One region of the Kocuria rosea genome, then DNA from elsewhere that is predicted to be linked to it. Evidence: riboswitches for the same ligand, from Rfam matches in the RefSeq annotation. Region 1 holds a riboswitch; each other region holds the start of a gene.
What was found. A riboswitch is a leader RNA that binds a small molecule or an ion and turns the genes downstream of it on or off. The one in region 1 is predicted to bind cyclic di-AMP.
Positions count from the first base shown of each region.

Region 1 (3,969 bases):
GCGGCGGCCTTCGGCGCCGGAGCGGCCACGGCGGGAGCCGCGACGACCGCGGTCTCGACCTTCTGCTTCTCGACCTTCTCGGTCTTCTTCTCGGTCTTCTTCTCGGCCTTCCGGTCGGACTCGGCCTTCTGCACGTGGGCGACGGGCTCGAGGGACACGGTGGGCGCCGCGGCGGGGGTGGCCGCGGCCACGGCGGACAGCGGGGCGTCGGTGGAGGCGTCCTGGGCCGGAGCGGCCTGCACGGAGACGGTGGTGGCGAGGGCCAGCCCGGAGAAGGCTGCCACGGCGGCCACGGTGCGGGCCTTGCCGGAGAAGAGCGAGCCGATGCCGTTCGAGGAGGTCAGATCACGGGTCATGAGGAGTTCAGACGACTTTCTTTCGGAGCCGGGCCTGCCGGAGGGCGCGGGAGACAGCACGGATCACCCCGGGCAGCGCGCGGGGTGGACCGGTGCCGGCAGGGGTGCGTTCCGGGATCGGGAACGACGGCCGGGCGAGCGGAGGAGGGGGGCGCCGTCCGGTCGGACAGCAGGCACCGCCGGGAACCGGGAGAGCGGTTCTCGGCGTGCGGGGTGGGGGGGGGTGATCGGGTGCCGCCCGCGACGAGCGGGGTCGTCGCGGGCGGCGGACCGGATCAGAAGGTGTAGTAGCCGTCCAGCTGCATGGCGTTGACGGAGTGGACCTGGGTGCCCTGGGTCGGGTTGAGGGCGGAGATCATCTTGCCGCCGCCGATGTAGATGCCCACGTGGGCGCCGCCGTTCTGCGAGACGAGGTCACCGGGCTGCGGGTTGGCGGTGGGGGTGCCCGCCGCGAACTGGGACCAGGTGGTCCGGGGCAGGTCGATGCCGTTCTGGGCGAAGACCCACTGGGTGAAGCCGGAGCAGTCCCAGGCGCCGTAGGCGGTGCCGCCGTAGACGTAGCCCGCACCCTGCGCGGACATCGCGGTGCCCACGACGCCGCCGGCGGCCGGGGCGATCTCGGTGGTGGCGGTGGACTGCGGGGTGACGCTCGAGGTGGCGGCGGTCTGCTGCGGGGCCGGGGCCGGGGCCTCGTAGGCGGGAGCGGCGGGCTGCGCGGCGACCGGGGCCTGGTAGGTGTACGAGGAGTACTCGGCCAGCGAGGCGGAGGCCGGGGCCGAGTAGGCCGCGCCGGTCTCGACGGGGGCCTGGGCGAAGGCCTGGGCCGGGGCGACGGAGCCGATCATCGCGGCGCCGGCGGCGGCGGCGATGGTGGTGTTGCGCACGACGTGCGAGGTGGTCTCGGCACGGTGGCGGGCAGCGTTCAGCGTGAAAAGCGACATGGTTGAGTTCCTCCCTTTGCCTACGAGGTGAGCTGTCGGATTCGGGTGGGAGACACCCGGCCGCAGAACGCACGCGCTCTGACGACTTAACCCCAAGGACCCGGATCACCGGGACCGAAAATGGTTCCCCCGCTTCTGCCAAGCAGTTTCTGTGTAGAGGCCACGGGCACCGGCAGAATTCGGCGATGTGCTCCGAGGGCGCCGATCCGACCAGTGATCGGCACGCGTTGAACAGTACATGACAGATTACGGAAGTGTCACGTTTTGATCACGACAGATAACAGCTGGACAACGCCTCAGGTTTCAATGCCATGCCATTGAGACGCGTGGGACGATCAATTCGCACCTGTGACGAGCTGTGCAGTGCCTTCGAGCGCCCTGGGAATCCGCCTGTCACCAGGGAAGCCGCGCCTCCGGGGTCCGGCCTGGGCCGGACTGGCCGAAAGTGGCTTGTGAACGTCCCCACACCCGGGACGAACCGTTCGCCGCCCCGCTCCGGGAGGCGGCGGCGCCTCAGGGAGCGAGGACGCGGATGGCCGCGGCGGTGCGCAGGTCGATCTCCGCGGACCGCCCCGTGGCCGCCACCTCGATGCGCACGAGCTGACCGTCCACCCGGGCCGTGACCTCCGCCCCTGTGAGCACTCCCACGTCGCTCAGCACGCCCAGGAGGTCCGCGTCCGCCTGGACCACCTCCGGCAGCAGCGCCACGGTGTGCGATCCGTCCGGGTCGTGGCGGGCGGCGTCGAGCAGGGAGGGGTGCGCCGCTGCGGGGCTCTCCTCGACCCCGAGGGCGGCCAGACCGGGGATCGGCGTGCCGTACGGCGAGTACCGGGGGCTGTGCAGCAGGTCCACGAGCCGCCGCTCGACCTGCTCGCTCATCACGTGCTCCCACCGGCACGCCTCGTCGTGCACCTGGGCGAGGTCCAGGCCGATGACGTCGGCGAGCAGCCGCTCCGCCAGCCGGTGCTTGCGCATCACCTGCACCGCACGCTCACGGCCGGCAGGGGTGAGCAGCAGCGACCGGTCCTGGCCCACCGTCAGCAGCCCGTCCCGCTCCATCCTGGACACCGTCTGCGAGACCGTGGGCCCGGAGTGGTCGAGGCGCTCGACGATCCGCGCCCGCATCGGCGTGATCCCCTCCTCCTCGAGCTCGAGGACGGTCCGCAGGTACATCTCCGTGGTGTCGATCAGGTCGCTCATGCCTCAGTCATCCTTCGTCCGGCCGTCCCGGCCCGGGGATCCCGCCCGGTCCGGTCTTCCCGCACGAGCTTAGTGCGCGAGCCCTCCGGCCGCCCGGAGGGAGGAGGCGCCCGCGGGGCCCGCCGTCCGCGGGTGGGGCAGAATGGGCCGAGTCGCGAACGGCGCGAGCGGCCTCCGCGGCGGCCGTGCCCGTCGCGCACCACCCGCCGCACGTCACCCACGAGGGAGCGCCCGTTGCCCGCACACGTCACCATCCCCCAGCACCTGCTGCCCGCCGACGGCCGCTTCGGCGCCGGCCCCTCCAAGATCCGCCCGGCACAGGTCGAGGCCGTGTCGCGCGCCGGGGCCGGCCTGCTCGGCACCTCCCACCGCCAGGCGCCGGTGCAGGAGCTCGTGGGCTCGGTGCGGGAGGGCCTCGCGCAGTTCCTCGGCCTGCCCTCCGGCCACGAGGTGCTCCTGGGCCTGGGCGGGGCCACCGCGTTCTGGGACGCCGCCGCGTTCGGGCTGGTCGAGCGGAGGGCCCAGCACCTGGTGTTCGGGGAGTTCGGCGCGAAGTTCGCCCAGGCCACCGACGGCGCCCCGTTCCTGGAGCCCTCCTCGATCGTGGAGTCCGCCCCCGGCACCCGCCCGGAGGCCCGGGCGGAGGAGGGCGTGGACGTCTACGCGTGGCCCCAGAACGAGACCTCCACCGGTGTCGCCGCGCCCGTGCACCGGCCCTCCGGGATCGCGGACGACGCGCTGGTGCTGGTGGACGCGACCTCGGCCGCCGGGGGGATGGCCGCGGAGGTGGCCGCGGCGGACGTCTACTACTTCTCCCCGCAGAAGAACTTCGGCTCGGACGGCGGACTGTGGCTGGGCGCGTTCTCCTCCGCGGCGATCGAGCGGATCGAGCGGATCGGCGCCTCCGGGCGGTGGATCCCCGACTTCCTGCGGCTGACCACGGCGCTGGAGAACTCCCGGAAGAACCAGACCTACAACACCCCGGCCCTGGCCACGCTGGTGATGCTCGACGAGCAGGTCCGCTGGCTCAACGACCAGGGCGGCATGACCTGGGCCGCGGCCCGCACGAAGGCCTCCTCGGACCTGGTCTACGGGTGGGCCGAGGCCTCGTCCTTCGCGTCCCCGTTCGTGGCACGCCCCGAGGACCGCTCCACCGTGATCACCACCGTGGACTTCGACGCCGCCGTGGACGCGTCCGCCGTCGCGGCGGTCCTGCGCGCCCACGGCGTGGTCGACGTCGAGCCCTACCGCAAGCTGGGGCGCAACCAGCTTCGGATCGCCACGTTCGTCTCCATCGAGCCCGAGGACGTCGCCCGGCTGCTGGCCTGCGTGGACCACGTCGTCGGGCAGCTCCGCGGAGGAGCCGGGCGCTAGCCGGAGTTCTCGGGCGCGGAGCGCTCCGCGCGCAGCCGCAGCCAGACGACGAAGCCCACCAGGGCCCCGCCGAGTCCCGCCGCCACGGCGACCCCCAT
Region 1 is NZ_CP035103.1:2,978,785-2,982,753, forward strand. Features, by position in the region: gene EQG70_RS13645 (NlpC/P60 family protein) at 1-356, opposite strand, end outside; gene EQG70_RS13650 (C40 family peptidase) at 632-1,297, opposite strand; cyclic di-AMP (ydaO/yuaA leader) riboswitch at 1,303-1,452, opposite strand; gene EQG70_RS13655 (metal-dependent transcriptional regulator) at 1,811-2,497, opposite strand; gene serC (phosphoserine transaminase) at 2,732-3,871, shown strand; gene EQG70_RS13665 (MFS transporter) at 3,868-3,969, opposite strand, start outside.

Region 2 (3,969 bases), 1.3 Mb from region 1:
CGGTGCGGCGCCGATGGATCCACGACCGCGCACCGAAGGCCACCGCCAGGCCGGCCAGATACAGGCTCAGCGCCAGAGCCGCGGCCATCATAGTCCTCCTCGATCAGGCTCATTCCAGCCCCCGGGCTGGCCCTGGCGGGGCGTGGAGGCATACTCAAACCACCCCCTAACAGTACACGGAAACCTGTACTTTTAGGGGGGAAGCGTGGTGACCCTTGCCCACATCTCGCCCCTGTCCCGGTGTGCCGTAGCGCAACTTCACCACCGGCGTTGGGCAGATGTCCCTGGATGAGTGGCGCCCGGTTCGTTTCGCCGTCGACCAGTAGAACTCGGCCGGGAGGTGAAGCGGACATGCCATCTCCCTTTTTCGGAGAAGCCCCGTGGTGTGTCGGCGACCAGCAGGAGCCTCGTCCCTTTTCGGTTGCAGGGCCAATCCGCCCCTCCCGTGCCGCAGCACTACGAGGGTTTCCCTGGCCGTCACCGCACCGATGAAGATCCTGGCAGCGAGAAAATTATTCCTTCCGCGTGGCGATGGCGGCGTCGTCGACCGGGGACTGCTGCGGGGACTCCGCGGCCAGCTCCGGGTGGTGCAGGTCCAGCGCCGGCCGCTCGGAGCGGATGCGCGGCAGCGAGGTGAAGTTGTGCCGCGGCGGCGGGCAGGACGTCGCCCACTCCAGGGATCCGCCGAAGCCCCAGGGGTCGTCGACCTCGACCTTGGTGCCGTTGCGCCAGGTGGTGTAGACGTTCCAGAACCACGGGATCATCGAGACGCCGAGGAGCATCGCCCCGACCGTGGAGATCTGGTTCATCCAGGTGAAGTTGTCCTCCGGCAGGTAGTCCGCGTAGCGCCGGGGCATCCCTGAGACCCCGAGCCAGTGCTGGATCAGGAAGGTCATGTGGAAGCCGAGGAACAGCAGCCAGAAGTGGATCTTGCCGATCCGCTCGTTGAGCATCTTGCCGGTGAACTTGGGCCACCAGAAGTAGAAGCCGGCGAACATGCCGAACACCACGGTGCCGAAGATGACGTAGTGGAAGTGGGCGACCACGAAGTAGGAGTCATTGAGGTGGAAGTCCAGCGGCGGGGCAGCGAGGATCACCCCGGTCAGGCCGCCGAAGAGGAAGGTGAACATGAACCCCAGGACCCACAGCATGGGGGTCTCGAAGGTGATCGAGCCCTGCCACATCGTGCCGATCCAGTTGAAGAACTTCACCCCGGTGGGTACGGCGATCATCATGGTCATGAACGCGAAGAAGCTCAAGAACACGGCTCCGGTCACGTACATGTGGTGGGCCCACACGGTCACCGACAGCGCGGCGATGGTGATGGTCGCGAACACGAGGCCCTTGTAGCCGAACAGCGGCTTGCGGGAGAACACCGGGATGATCTCGGAGACGATGCCGAAGAACGGCAGCGCCAGGATGTAGACCTCGGGGTGGCCGAAGAACCAGAAGAGGTGCTGCCACAGCACCGCCCCGCCGTTGGCCGGGTCGAAGATGTGCCCACCCAGGGTCCGGTCCATGCCGAGGGCGAACAGTGCAGCGGTGAAAGGCGGGAACGCCATGATCACGAGCAGCGAGGTGATGAGCGTGTTCCAGGTGAACAGGCCCATCCGCCACACGGTCATGCCGGGGGCGCGCATCGCGATGATCGTGGTGATGAAGTTGACCGCGCCCATGATCGTGCCGAAACCGGACAAAATCAGGCCGAACACCCACAGGTCACCACCGGAGCCTGGGGTGAAAGAAGCGTTGCTCAGCGGTGCGTAGGCGTACCAGCCGAAGGAGGCCGCGCCCTGCGGGGTGAGGAAGCCGGCGGTCGCGATCAGCGAGCCGAACAGGAAGAACCAGAACGCCAGGGCGTTGAGCCGCGGGAAGGCGACGTCGGGGGCGCCGATCTGCAGGGGGACGATGACGTTGGCGAAGCCGACGAACAGCGGGGTGCCGAACATCAGCAGCATCAGCGTGCCGTGCATGGTGAACAGCTGGTTGTACTGCTCCTTGGTCTCCAGGATCTGCATGCCCGGGGCGAAGAGCTCGGCGCGGATCAGCAGCGCCATGACGCCGGCGAGGCAGAAGAAGGCGAAGGAGGTGATCAGGTACATGTACCCGATCGTCTTGTGGTCGGTGGAGGTCAACCACTGCACCACCATCCGGCCTTTGGAGCGCGGCACGACCGTCGGGTGGGCTGTGCTTCGGAGCTGGTCGGCGGTGTAATCATAAATAGCCATGCGGTCTCCTCGGGCCCAAATGCCGTACGTATTCAAACGCCGATTACCGTAGCGCACATAGCTGGAGCTGCTCGGGGACGATTCTTGTACCGCCATCCGTGGAAATTTCCCTGACATCGGCCACCGAGCCTTTTAGGGCGGCACGCGTCCCCGCCACAGCGCGGTCAACGGCTCCCCGTACCGTCCGCACGCACCACAAAGGCATGTGCCGCCCGCCACGAGGCGCCATAATTTGCAGGACATTAATAGGAAAAAGTCGAGAAAAATTTACAACTTCATCAAATCTTGATTGTTTTCTTTATAGTTCCTATACATTCCCGAATGGGATTGTGATTGTTTCGTGATCTTCTTGTACTCTTCGATGCGTGCCGGCCACTGATCCTGTCGGCGCCTTCGGGCACATCGCCGAATTCTGCCGGTGCCCGAGGTTCATTACACAGAAACTGCTTGGCAGAAGCGGGGGAACCACATGCGGTCCCGATGATTCGGGTCCTAGGGGTTAAGTCGCCAGAGCATCCCGCCCTGCGACCGGGTGTCTCCCACCCGCATCCGACAGCTCACCTCGTAGGCAAAGGGAGGAGTACATCCATGGCATTCTTCAAGCACACTTCTGCTCGTCACCGCGCCGAGACCCCCTCGTGCCGGGCGCGTAACACCACCATCGCTGCTGCTGCTGGCGTGGCAATCCTTGGATCCGTGGCCCCGGCCCAGGCCTATGCGGAGCTCCCGGCTGCCCCGGCCGCCACGTCGTGGGCCCCGGCTTCGTCCTCTTTGGGGAGCCAGGGCTCCTACGTCACCCCGGCCCCGGTGGCGGCGCAGACGGCTTCGAGCGTGAGCCCGCAGTCCACCGCGATCACCGAGATCGCCCCCGCCACTGGCGGCATCGTGGGTACGGCCATGCAGGGTGTGGGCACCGGCTATGTCTGGGGCGGCACTTCCTTCGGTGCCTGGGACTGCTCTGGATTCACCGGGTGGGTCTACGCCCAGCAGGGTATCGATATTCCCCGCACCAGTTTCCAGCAGATCGCAGCCGCCACCCCGACCTCCACTCCGCAGCCCGGGGACCTGGTGTCTCAGAACGGTGGCAACCACATCGGCATCTACATCGGTGGCGGCAAGATGGTCTCTGCGCTGAACCCGACCCAGGGCACCTTCGTCCACTCCGTCAACGCCATGCCCCTCGATGGGTACTACACCTACCGCTGAGCTTCGCCCCACCAGTGGTGGCCGGTTGACGGGAGGCCTTCCGTCAGGTGCGAAGTGCTCCGAGAGGATCGTCATCGGCGACATATTTGGGGTACTTCGTGCCTGGATCGCAGAGTCGATCGGTCGCCACGGCCCGGCCGCCTTGCACCCGGTCGGGAAACGGCGCACGGGCGGGCTGCCCAGCGGAGCAGCGCAGAAAGTGATCATGGGCTCCACCCGTCTCCTGCCGGAGGCAGACAATCGCCTTCCCTCCCCGCAGGGGCATTGCGGCAACGGCCGCACGAGGTGCCGTGGTGGTTCGAGGACGGGGGCGCCGCAGTGGCGGACGGCACCCCCATCCGCCCACACCGTAGGGACACAAGCTGGACATTGCCCGAGCCTCGCTCGACCCCGCCCCTCTTTGATACAGATTCTGCTGTACGGTTGTGGCATGAGGATCTTGTCCCCGGTCGAGGTGATGTCCCGGTTCGGCAAAGCACTGGCCGATCCCACCCGGGCCGCGGTGCTGCTGCAGCTGCAGCAGGGCCCGGCGGTG
Region 2 is NZ_CP035103.1:358,331-362,299, forward strand. Features, by position in the region: gene EQG70_RS01590 (methyltransferase family protein) at 1-91, opposite strand, end outside; gene ctaD (aa3-type cytochrome oxidase subunit I) at 513-2,228, opposite strand; cyclic di-AMP (ydaO/yuaA leader) riboswitch at 2,663-2,814, shown strand; gene EQG70_RS01600 (C40 family peptidase) at 2,817-3,434, shown strand; gene EQG70_RS01605 (ArsR/SmtB family transcription factor) at 3,865-3,969, shown strand, end outside.
Region 2: linked by a shared signal. The riboswitch ahead of EQG70_RS01600 (C40 family peptidase) and the one ahead of EQG70_RS13650 (C40 family peptidase) in region 1 are both predicted to bind cyclic di-AMP.

Region 3 (3,969 bases), 1.2 Mb from region 1:
GGCAGCCCCAGACGGGAGCGTGCGAACGTGGCGGACACCTGGAGATGGAGGGGAGGAAACTGTCCCTGTTGGCTAGATACAAGAGGGCTGTGTCTGTGCGGTTTTCCTCCGTGGGGTGACCCGGCCAGCTGATCTCCGTCTGAGCGGCGGAGGACCGAGAAGGGAGTACACCATGCAGGTGGGACTGGTAGGACTGGGCAAGATGGGCGGCAACATGGGTGAGCGGTTGCGCGAGGCCGGCCACACCGTCGTCGGCTACGACACCGACCCGGAGCTCTCCGACACCGAGAGCCTCACCGCCATGGTGGAGCAGATCGGCAGCCCGCCCCGGGTCGTGTGGGTCATGGTGCCGGACACGGTGGTGGACCCGGTGATCGACGAGCTGTCCGGGCTGCTCGGGACGGGGGACGTGATCATCGACGGCGGCAACTCCCGGTGGGTCCACGACGCCCCCCGCGCCCGGAGACTGGCGAGCCGGGGCATCGAGTACCTGGACTGCGGGGTCTCCGGCGGCGTGTGGGGGATCACCCAGGGCTACGCCCTCATGGTCGGCGGGGACGAGGGCACCGTGGCCAAGGCGCAGCCGATCTTCGACTCGCTCAAGCCCGCCGGCGAGTTCGGCTTCGTCCACGCCGGCGAGCACGGTGCGGGCCACTTCGCGAAGATGGTCCACAACGGCATCGAGTACGCGATCATGCAGGCCTACGCCGAGGGCTGGGAACTGCTCGAGGCCGCCGGTCACGTCCGCTCGGTGCGGGAGACGTTCAACTCCTGGCGCGAGGGGTCGGTGATCAAGTCCTGGCTGCTGGACCTGGCGGTGAACGCGCTGAACGAGGACGAGCACCTGGACCGGCTCGCCGGCTACGCCGAGGACTCCGGCGAGGGCCGCTGGACGGTAGAGGCCGCCCTGGACCTCGCGGTCCCGGTGCCGGCCATCTCGAGTGCCCTCTTCGCCCGGTTCGCCTCCCGGCAGGACCAGGCCCCGGCAATGAAGATGATCGCGGCGATGCGCAACCAGTTCGGCGGCCACACGGTCCGCGACGTGGCCGCGGGCCCCGAGCACGTCGAGGCCGCACCCGGCGAGGAGCCGGCCCACCCCGCCGAGCAGTAGGTCCAGCCGTCCCCGCCGCCAACGGCCCGGAAGCGGCCACCCCCCTGCAAGGCCTGCGCCATGCCGATCCGCACGGTCACCACGGTCGGCACTGCTCCCGCCCAGTGCCGGCCTTGTCGAGGAACGCCTGCGGGGCGAGCGGATCGCGGATCAACAGCCCGTGCCCACGATCGAGGCAGCGGTGACGGCACCGCCCGGCGTCCCCAATCGGCCCGGAATACTGATCGGCCCAGCCACGTGGCAGCCGGCAGCCCAGTGGCTCCGCCGCTGACGACTCTGGCCTCACCAACGACAGCGAAGGGCCCGCTCAATTACTCCCCTCGCCCGGGCCATTGATCTACCGGTCCAATACATGGACCCGGAGGAATTTGAAGATCTCGTGAAGAAAGCAGGTCTTCTCACCTGTTCGACACCCTTGGATATGAAGATTTCATGAAGGAAACAGCTCACTCCCCCAAGCAATGCTGGGCGGTTTCGTAAAAGAATCCGAGAACACCCTTGAGGGACGCTGAAGCTCCCCCGGGGGCTCACCTCCCCCCGCACCCGGCGCAGGCCGAAGAATTCCACGGGTAGTAAGGGCAGCGGATCCGAGCTCCCACCGCGCCCATCGGCGCGATGCCGCAGGTCAGAGCCTCCCCCGAGCGGTCCCGATGAGTGGTGGCACCGGAAGGAACGACAGCTAGCGGCGCCACCCCGCCGGATCGAATGTGCCCCAGGTGTGGTGGGCTACCGGCCGGTTTGCCGGCGATCGCGCGAGGAGGCGCAAGCCTTTCCCGGCGCTACAGGGAATGTGACCTTTTCGTTATCTAAGCGCTAGTGTCCTCTGCGTGCCGTTGGCTGATCTCATCGGCTTCCCCGGGTGCTTCGCCGAATTCTGCCGGCAGCCGGGGTCCCCATCACAGAAATGACTTGGCAGAAGCGGGGGAACCATACCCGGTCCGCACCCGGACCTTGGGGTGAAGCCGCCGGAGCTACAGGCTCGGCGGCCGGGTGCCTCCCACCCGAACCCGACAGCTCACCTCGTAGGCAAAAGGAGGACCCCTATTCATGGCTTTCTTCACGCGTAGCTCTGCCCGCCACCGCGCCCAGACCCCCTCGCACCTGGTGCGCACCACGACCCTGGCCGCCGCTGTCGGCGCGGCGGTGATCGGCTCCGTCGCCCCGGCTCAGGCCTATGCCGAAGCCCCCGCCACGTCCGGCACCGCATACTCGGCCCCCGCGACCTCCCCGGCCCCGGCCGCTTCCCAGGCCCCCGTCACTGTGCAGACGGCGAGCCTGCCGGCCGCTCCGGCCGCTGGGGCGGCCACCTCGAGTCTGTCCCCCCAGTCCTCGGACATTTCCGAGATCTCCGCCACCTCCGCTGCGGCCGGCGGCATTGTCGGCACCGCGATGCAGGGTGTCGGCACCGGCTACGTCTGGGGCGGCACGGACTTCGGCGCCTGGGACTGCTCCGGTTTCACCCAGTGGGTCTACGCCCAGCAGGGCATCGACATCCCCCGTACCAGCCAGCAGCAGTGGGCGGCCGGCACCCCGACCACCGACCCGCGCCCCGGGGACCTCGTCGTCCAGAACGGCGGGGCCCACATCGGCATCTACCTCGGTGGCGGCAAGATGATCTCCGCACTGAACCCCACCCAGGGCACCTTCGTGCACAGCGTGAATGCCATGCCGACGGTCGGCTACGTCACTTTCCGCTGACACAGGACGCCGCCCGCCTCGAATGCCGCTCGTGGCGGGCGGCGGGTGTGCCCCCACCTGATCAGCATCCAGGATCGGTCGGTCAGAACCTGAGATGCCTACATCAGGCCACCGCCGGGGAACACCCCGATTCGGCCCCCTGATGGGCCCGCTCTTGAAGGTTCAGTGAAGATCTACCGCCCAGCCCTCCCAGCCCGGAGAAAGCAACCACGGCGGGGCTACCGTGGACGGATCGGCCCGCCTCGACCCGAGGCTGAGCAGAGCAGAGCAGAGCAAACACCACGATATGCAGGCCCAGCACGGGCTGTTGCGAAGGAGAGGTTCGTCATGACGTCGACGTTCAAGCACCTGGCCGCCGGGACGGCCCTGGCGCTGGCCCTCAGCGGTGCCGGGGCGACCGCGGCGGTCGCGTCCCCGACGCACCAGCCTGCCTCCGCCTCCGCACAGACGGGTGCTGAGCGGCACATGAGCCACGACCGCCATTTCGCCGTGATGATGGTCCCCCACCACCAGGGTGCCACCGACATGGCCGAGCTGGCCCTGGAGAAGTCCGAGCGTCCCGAGATCCGTGACCTGGCGGAGAAGATCATCGAGGCCCAGACCGAGGAGATCCAGCAGTTGGAAGCGGCGGCTCAGCGGCTGGCCGCCGAGAACACCCCGGGACACCACCACCACGGCCACGGCCACGGCCACGGCCACGGCCATGGCCATGGTCATGGCGGCCATGGTCATGGCGGCCATGGTCAGAGCATGAATGCCGACATGCAGGGCGCCATGATGGACGGCATGGACGGCATGGACGGCATGAGCCTCGAGGAGCTGGCGAAGCTGTCCGGGGATGATTTCGACAAGGCCTTCCTCGAGGAGATGATCGCCCACCACCAGATGGCCCTCGAGATGGCCGAGATGGAGCTGCAGATGGGCACCGACCCCGAGCTGCGAGCCATGGCGAAGACGATGATCGAGGATCAACAGACGGAGATCGAGCTCATGCAGGGTTGGTTGGAGGAGTGGTTCGCGGTCTGACCCAGGACTACGCACTGGGCCGTCACCGGCTGGAACGGGCCGACGCCGGGACTTCATGGTCCCCGTCGACCCGTTCCACTGTTGCATCCGCTCTTCCGGTTGAAGTGTTCCAGCCAGCCCAGCGCGGTGCTCCT
Region 3 is NZ_CP035103.1:276,546-280,514, reverse strand. Features, by position in the region: gene gnd (phosphogluconate dehydrogenase (NAD(+)-dependent, decarboxylating)) at 173-1,111, shown strand; cyclic di-AMP (ydaO/yuaA leader) riboswitch at 1,984-2,152, shown strand; gene EQG70_RS01255 (C40 family peptidase) at 2,159-2,809, shown strand; gene EQG70_RS01250 (DUF305 domain-containing protein) at 3,137-3,835, shown strand.
Region 3: linked by a shared signal. The riboswitch ahead of EQG70_RS01255 (C40 family peptidase) and the one ahead of EQG70_RS13650 (C40 family peptidase) in region 1 are both predicted to bind cyclic di-AMP.